3 regions of the Streptomyces sp. R11 genome follow, and region 1 is predicted to be linked to each of the others. Evidence: riboswitches for the same ligand, from Rfam matches in the RefSeq annotation. Region 1 holds a riboswitch; each other region holds the start of a gene.
What was found. Region 1 has a riboswitch for thiamine pyrophosphate ahead of thiO (glycine oxidase ThiO). Riboswitches for the same ligand answer to the same signal wherever they lie in the genome.
Positions count from the first base shown of each region.

Region 2: linked by a shared signal. The riboswitch ahead of thiC (phosphomethylpyrimidine synthase ThiC) and the one ahead of thiO (glycine oxidase ThiO) in region 1 are both predicted to bind thiamine pyrophosphate.
Region 3: linked by a shared signal. The riboswitch ahead of AB5J55_RS30525 (thiamine ABC transporter substrate binding subunit) and the one ahead of thiO (glycine oxidase ThiO) in region 1 are both predicted to bind thiamine pyrophosphate.

Region 1 covers NZ_CP163432.1:2,421,897-2,424,090, forward strand. Annotated here, with positions in the region: gene AB5J55_RS11030 (NAD(P)/FAD-dependent oxidoreductase) at 1-776, opposite strand, end outside; gene AB5J55_RS11035 (hypothetical protein) at 809-1,183, opposite strand; TPP riboswitch at 1,236-1,347, shown strand; gene thiO (glycine oxidase ThiO) at 1,345-2,194, shown strand, end outside.
Region 2 covers NZ_CP163432.1:4,564,173-4,566,366, reverse strand. Annotated here, with positions in the region: gene AB5J55_RS20875 (YibE/F family protein) at 1-808, opposite strand, end outside; TPP riboswitch at 1,117-1,306, shown strand; gene thiC (phosphomethylpyrimidine synthase ThiC) at 1,299-2,194, shown strand, end outside.
Region 3 covers NZ_CP163432.1:6,588,526-6,590,719, forward strand. Annotated here, with positions in the region: gene rlmN (23S rRNA (adenine(2503)-C(2))-methyltransferase RlmN) at 1-995, shown strand, start outside; TPP riboswitch at 1,041-1,146, shown strand; gene AB5J55_RS30525 (thiamine ABC transporter substrate binding subunit) at 1,224-2,194, shown strand, end outside.

The DNA of each region.
Region 1 (2,194 bases):
CCCCGCGCTCCGAGCTCGATGCCCGAGTCGGCCAGCCAGGCCGTGGCGGGCCGCGCCCCGATGCCGACCACGACCGCACCGGCGGGCACCCGTGAGCCGTCGTCGAGGATCACCTCGCCGGGCTCGACGCGCTCCACGCGCGCGTGCGTGCGCAGCACCGTCCCGCTGTCCTCGTACCAGGCGGTCATCGGCGCGGCCACCTCCGCGGGCAGCGCACCCGCGAGCGGCCGGTCGGCGGCCTCCACGACCGTCACCGCGCAGCCCGCCTCCCGCGCGGCCGTGGCGAACTCCGCGCCGATCCAGCCCGCCCCGACCACCACGATGTCGTGCCGGCGGGCCAGCACCGGCCGCAGCCGCTCGGCGTCGTCCAGGGTGCGCAGCAGATGCACGCCGGGCACGCCCTCCGCGCCCGGCAGCCGGATCGGTTCGGCGCCGGTGGCGAGGACGAGGACGTCGTACGGGACGGGCCCGGCCTCGGTGTCCAGTTGGTGCTCGGCGGGGCGCACGCCCAGCACCTCGCGCCCCAGCCGGAGTTCGACGCCGAGCGCCTCGAAGTCGACGTCGAAGGCGGAGCCCTCGGCCTTGCCGAGCAGCACGGCCTTGGACAGGGGCGGCCTGTCGTACGGCTGGTGGGGCTCGGCGCCGATCAGTGTGACGGTGCCGGTGAAGCCCTGTTCCCGCAGGGCGACCGCCGTCTGCACGCCGGCCATGCCCGCGCCGGCGACGACCACGCGGCGTGCCGCTGACGTGCCCCGTTGCTGCGTCTGCTCGCTCACCTGATCACCATAGACAACTGACTATTTGTCAGTCAGGGGGCGTGCTCAGTGACCTGCTGCACAACCTCGATCGCGAGCTCCTCCACCACGCTGGTCCCGCTGCCCGCCTGCGACTCCCACTCCCAGCTCTCGGCCAACCGCACCCGCCCGTCGGGCAGCTCGACCACCGTCGACACGCAGTGCCCCGACGACGTCGTCCCGTCCCGCTTGAGCTGCACGTACCGGAAGTCCAGCCGGTCGCCTTCCCTGGTGCCCACGAGATGGCCCCGTACGACGTCTCCGCCCGTGTACTCGGCCCAGATCTCGCCGTCCTTCTCGTGGTACGTGAACCGGGTGCGCGTACCCACCTGACCTGGGGCCTGGTCCGCGACCGGGGCGAGGACGAGACCGTCGAGCGAGCGGGCCATGGGCGCGGGCTCCCTTACTGAGACTTACGGCGGCGGGCTAGGGTGGCCAACGTAGAGCACTCGCGGGAGCCCGGACGCACCGGGCTGAGAGGGAGGCTGGCGGCCTCCGACCGTACGAACCTGATCCGGGTCATGCCGGCGAAGGGAGGGGCTGGACGCCCATGTCGCGTACGCGAACGTCAGACGTCCTTGTCATCGGGGGCGGAATCATCGGCCTGGTCACGGCGTGGCGGGCCGCGCAACGCGGGTTCACGACGGGAGTCGTGGACCCCGAGCCGGGTGGCGGCGCCGCCCAGGTGGCGGCCGGAATGCTGGCCGCCGTCACGGAACTGCACTACGGCGAGCAGACCCTGCTCGGCCTGAACCTCGCCTCGGCCCGCCGTTACCCGGACTTCGCGGCCGAGCTGACCGACCTCACCGGCCACGACCTCGGCTACCGCCGGTGCGGCACGCTCGCCGTCGCGCTGGATGCCGACGACCGGGCCCATCTGCGCGACCTGCACGCCCTGCAACGCCAGTCCGGCCTGGACTCCGAGTGGCTGTCCGGGCGGGAGTGCCGGCGCCTGGAGCCGATGCTCGCGCCGGGCGTGCGCGGCGGGCTGCGGGTGGACGGCGACCACCAGATCGACCCGCGGCGGCTGTCCGGGGCGCTGGTGGCCGCGTGCGAGCGGGCCGGGGTGGTCTTCCACCGGACCTGGGCCGAGCGCTTCGACGTCGTACGGGACCGGGCAGCGGGGGTCACCACGGCGGACGGCACCGAGCTGCGCGCGAACCAGGTCGTCCTCGCGGCCGGCAGCCTCAGCGGGCGCCTGCCAGGAGTCCCGGACGACGTACTGCCGCCCGTGCGCCCCGTGAAGGGGCAGGTGCTGCGGCTGACCGTGCCGAAGCGGTACGCGCCGTTCCTGAGCCGGACCGTGCGCGCCGTGGTGCGGGGCAGCCAGGTGTATCTGGTGCCGCGCGAGAGCGGGGAGCTGGTCGTCGGGGCGACGAGCGAGGAACTGGGCTGGGACA
Region 2 (2,194 bases), 2.1 Mb from region 1:
GCAACCGCCCGACGACCACGACGGCGATGGCGAAGATGCCGGCGAGCACGGCCAACGGGACGCGCCGGTTCACGTCGGTGACCGAGTACTGCAGGTCCTTGGGTGCGGAGGGCTCGTAGGCGACCACGACCTCCTGGCCCTCCTGCAACTGCCGTGACTGGTCGGGCTGCACGATCTCCGTGAACGTACGGCCCTTGTCCTGGCCGCTGTCGACGCGGATCGTCGCCTTCTTGCAGGTGCCGCTTTCCTGCTGCACGGCGGAGGAACCCTCAGCGGTGGAGGTGTCGCCGGTCGGGGGTACCCCCGAGGCCCCCACCTCCTTGCAGCTCACCTCGACCACCTTGGTGACCGTGGCCTGCTGCGTCTGCCGGTCGAAGCCGACCCCGGTGCGCTCGTGCGGCGGGGCACCGCCCGGCCACAGCACCGCAAGCCCCACCACCACCGCCGCGGCGAACGGGATCAGGACCGCCGCGATGACCTTGCGCAGGTGCCGGGAGACAGGAGCGGCCGGACCGTGGGCGTGACTGTGCCCGTGCCCGTGCCCGTGCTCGCCACCGTCGTCTCCGCCACGCCCGCCACCGGAGCCAGGACCATGCCCATGACCGCCTCCGGAGCCGGGACCATGCCCATGACCGCCTCCGGAGCCGGGACCATGCCCATGACCGCCCCCGGAGCCGGGACCGTGCCCGCCACCCGGGCCGGGAACCGGCGCCTGCAAGCCGCCGGATTCGGGACCGCGCTCGTAAGAGCCGCCGGGACCGGGTCCGTGCCCCTGGCCGCCGCCGACCCCGCTCCCGCGATCCTGCATCCCACCGGATCTGGGGCCGTGCTCGTGCCAGCCCCCGCCCCCAGTCGCATGATCGTCCTGGTTCCCGCCTCCGGGGCCACGGCCGTAAGCGCCGCCGTATCTGCCGCCGGGAACTCCTGAACCCCGCCCGTCTGTACGGCCGTTGCCCCGCCCAGGGCCGATTCCGGGGCCGTTTCCGGAGCCGGAGCCGCGGGGCGGATCGGGCGGTGGGTACGGAGGTTCATGCGTCGTGGTCACCGCCCGATCATCGCAAGAACGATTGGGGCCCTCTGTTCACCGCGCCCGAATTGACGCTAGCGTGGTGCCACCTTTGTACACGCGGGAGCTCGGAGCACCGGGCTGAGAGGGCGCTGACCTCCGTCCCAGCGATGTTTCACATGAAACATCACTCATCGCGAGTGATGTTTCACACGAAACGTCGGCAGACGGATACCGCTGCGTCGACCGCCGAACCTGTTACCGGGTAATGCCGGCGTAGGGAGTAGGTCTCATGACCATCAAGGACGCGCGCACGCCTGCCTCCGTTCAGGACGAGAAGTCCGAGGAGGCCGGGAAGTCCATCGGCTGGCACAAGGCGTATGTCGAGGGTTCACGCCCCGATCTGCGGGTGCCGGTCCGCCAGGTGCACCTCACCAACGGGCAGTCGGTCACGCTGTACGACACGTCGGGCCCGTACACCGATCCGCTCGCCGACACCGACGTCCGCCGGGGGCTGCCCCCGGTGCGGGAGAACTGGATCATCGCCCGCGGCGACACCGCGGAGTACGCGGGGCGTCCCGTCCGTCCCGAGGACGACGGCATCAAGCACACCTCGCCGCGCGGTGGCCTGCGCAACCTCGACGCGGTCTTCCCCGGACGGCCGCGTCAGCCGCGCCGCAGCCGTGACGGCGCGGCGGTCACGCAGCTCGCGTACGCGCGCCGCGGCGAGGTCACGCCCGAGATGGAGTTCGTGGCCATCCGGGAGAACGTTTCTCCCGAGGTGGTCCGCGAGGAGATCGCCGCGGGCCGGGCGGTGCTGCCGGCCAATGTGAACCACCCGGAGATCGAGCCGATGATCATCGGCAAGCGGTTCCTGGTGAAGGTCAACGCCAACATCGGCAACTCCGCGGTCACCTCCTCCATCGAGGAGGAGGTCGAGAAGATGACCTGGGCGACCCGCTGGGGCGCCGACACGGTCATGGACCTGTCGACCGGCCGCAACATCCACACCACCCGTGAGTGGGTGCTGCGCAACTCCCCGGTCCCCATCGGCACGGTGCCGCTCTACCAGGCGCTGGAGAAGGTCGACGGCCGGGCCGAGGAGCTGACCTGGGAGATCTACAAGGACACGGTCATCGAACAGGCCGAGCAGGGCGTGGACTACATGACGGTCCACGCGGGCGTGCG
Region 3 (2,194 bases), 4.2 Mb from region 1:
GCGAGAAGCCGTTTCGTGCCAAGCAGCTGTCGCAGCACTACTTCGCGCGGTACGCGCACGAGCCGGAGCAGTGGACCGACATCCCGGCCGGGTCGCGGGCCAAGCTGCGGGAGGAGCTTTTCCCGGAGCTGATGACGGTCGTACGGCATCTGTCGACCGACCAGGGCACCACGCGCAAGACGCTGTGGCGGCTGTTCGACGGGACGCTCGTCGAGTCGGTGCTGATGCGGTATCCGGACCGGGTGACCATGTGCATCAGCTCCCAGGCGGGGTGCGGGATGAACTGCCCGTTCTGTGCCACGGGGCAGGCGGGGCTGGACCGGAATCTGTCGACCGCCGAGATCGTGCATCAGATCGTGGACGGGATGCGGGCGCTCCGGGACGGGGACGTGCCCGGTGGGCCCGCTCGGCTGTCCAACATCGTCTTCATGGGGATGGGCGAGCCGCTCGCCAACTACAACCGGGTCGTGGGCTCCATTCGGCGGCTGACCGATCCGGAGCCGGACGGGCTCGGGCTGTCCCAGCGCGGGATCACCGTCTCGACCGTCGGTCTCGTCCCGGCCATCCACCGGTTCGCCGACGAGGGCTTCAAGTGCCGGCTCGCGATCTCGTTGCACGCGCCCGACGACGAGCTGCGCGACACCCTCGTCCCCGTGAACACGCGGTGGAAGGTGCGCGAGGTGCTCGACGCCGGATTCGAGTACTCCGCCAAGTCGGGCCGTCGGCTGTCCATCGAGTACGCGCTCATCCGGGACATCAACGACCAGGCCTGGCGAGGTGACCGGCTCGGGCGGCTGCTCAAGGGCAAGCCCGTGCATGTGAACCTGATTCCGCTGAACCCGACTCCCGGGTCGAAGTGGACCGCCTCGCGACCCGAGGACGAGAAGGCGTTCGTCGAAGCCATCGCCGCCCATGGTGTGCCCGTGACGATTCGGGACACCCGTGGTCAGGAGATCGACGGGGCGTGTGGGCAGCTCGCCGCGACCGAACGGTAGTCTGACCGCCGTAGGTACATTTTCCTATGGCGTAAATACATCTTCATATTCCGACAGGGGAGCGCCACAGCGCTGAGAGTGCGGCATCGGCCGCAGACCCTCCGAACCTGGCCCAGGTCATTCTGGGTAGGGAGATCGGTCACCACTCGAGCTGTTGCGCCCTGCCCGGAGCCTCCTCAAGGTTCCGGGCAGGGCCGCGTCTCTTCCTGGTCACCCCAGGAGGAATTTGTGAGCATCACCAAGAAGTCCACCGTGAGGTCCGCGGCCCTGGCCGTCGGGCTGGGCCTCGTCGCGCTGCCCGCGCTGTCCGCGTGCGGGTCGTCCGATGCCGACAGCGGCAGCGGCGGGTCCAAGACCGTCACGCTCGTCAGCCATGACTCGTGGGCCGTCTCCAAGAGCGTCCTCGCCGCCTTCGAGAAGCAGTCCGGCTACAAGGTCAGGGTCCTGGAGGACGGCGACGCCGGCCAGGCCGTCAACAAGGCCATCCTCACCAAGGACAACCCGCAGGGCGACGTCTTCTTCGGCGTCGACAACACCCTGCTCTCGCGGGCGCTCGACAACGGGCTGTTCCAGTCGTACGAGGCGAAGGGCTCCGACCTGGTCATGCCCGAGTACCGGGTCGACCAGGACCGGCACCGAGTCACCCCCGTCGACACCGGCGACATCTGCGTCAACTACGACAAGGCGTACTTCAGCAAGCACAAGCTGAACCCGCCCACCTCCTTCGACGACCTGATCAAGCCCGAGTACAAGAACCTCCTCGTCACCGAGAACGCCTCCGCCTCCTCGCCCGGCCTCGGCTTCCTCCTCGGCACCGCCGCCAAGTACGGCGACGACGGCTGGCAGGACTACTGGAAGAAGCTGAAGGCCAACGGCGTCAAGGTCGTCGACGGCTGGGAGCAGGCCTACAACGAGGAGTTCTCCGGCTCCGCCGGCGGCAAGAAGGCCAAGGCCGACCGTCCGCTCGTCGTGTCGTACGCCTCCTCGCCGCCCGCCGAGGTGATCTATGCCGATCCGAAGCCGACGACCGTGCCGACGGGTGTCGCGACCGGCACCTGCTTCCGGCAGGTCGAGTACGCGGGTCTGCTCAGCAATGCCGAGAACGCCGAGGGCGGCAAGGCGCTGCTCGACTTCATGCTGACCAAGACGTTCCAGGACGACATGCCGCTGAACATGTTCGTCTACCCGGTGAGCGAGGC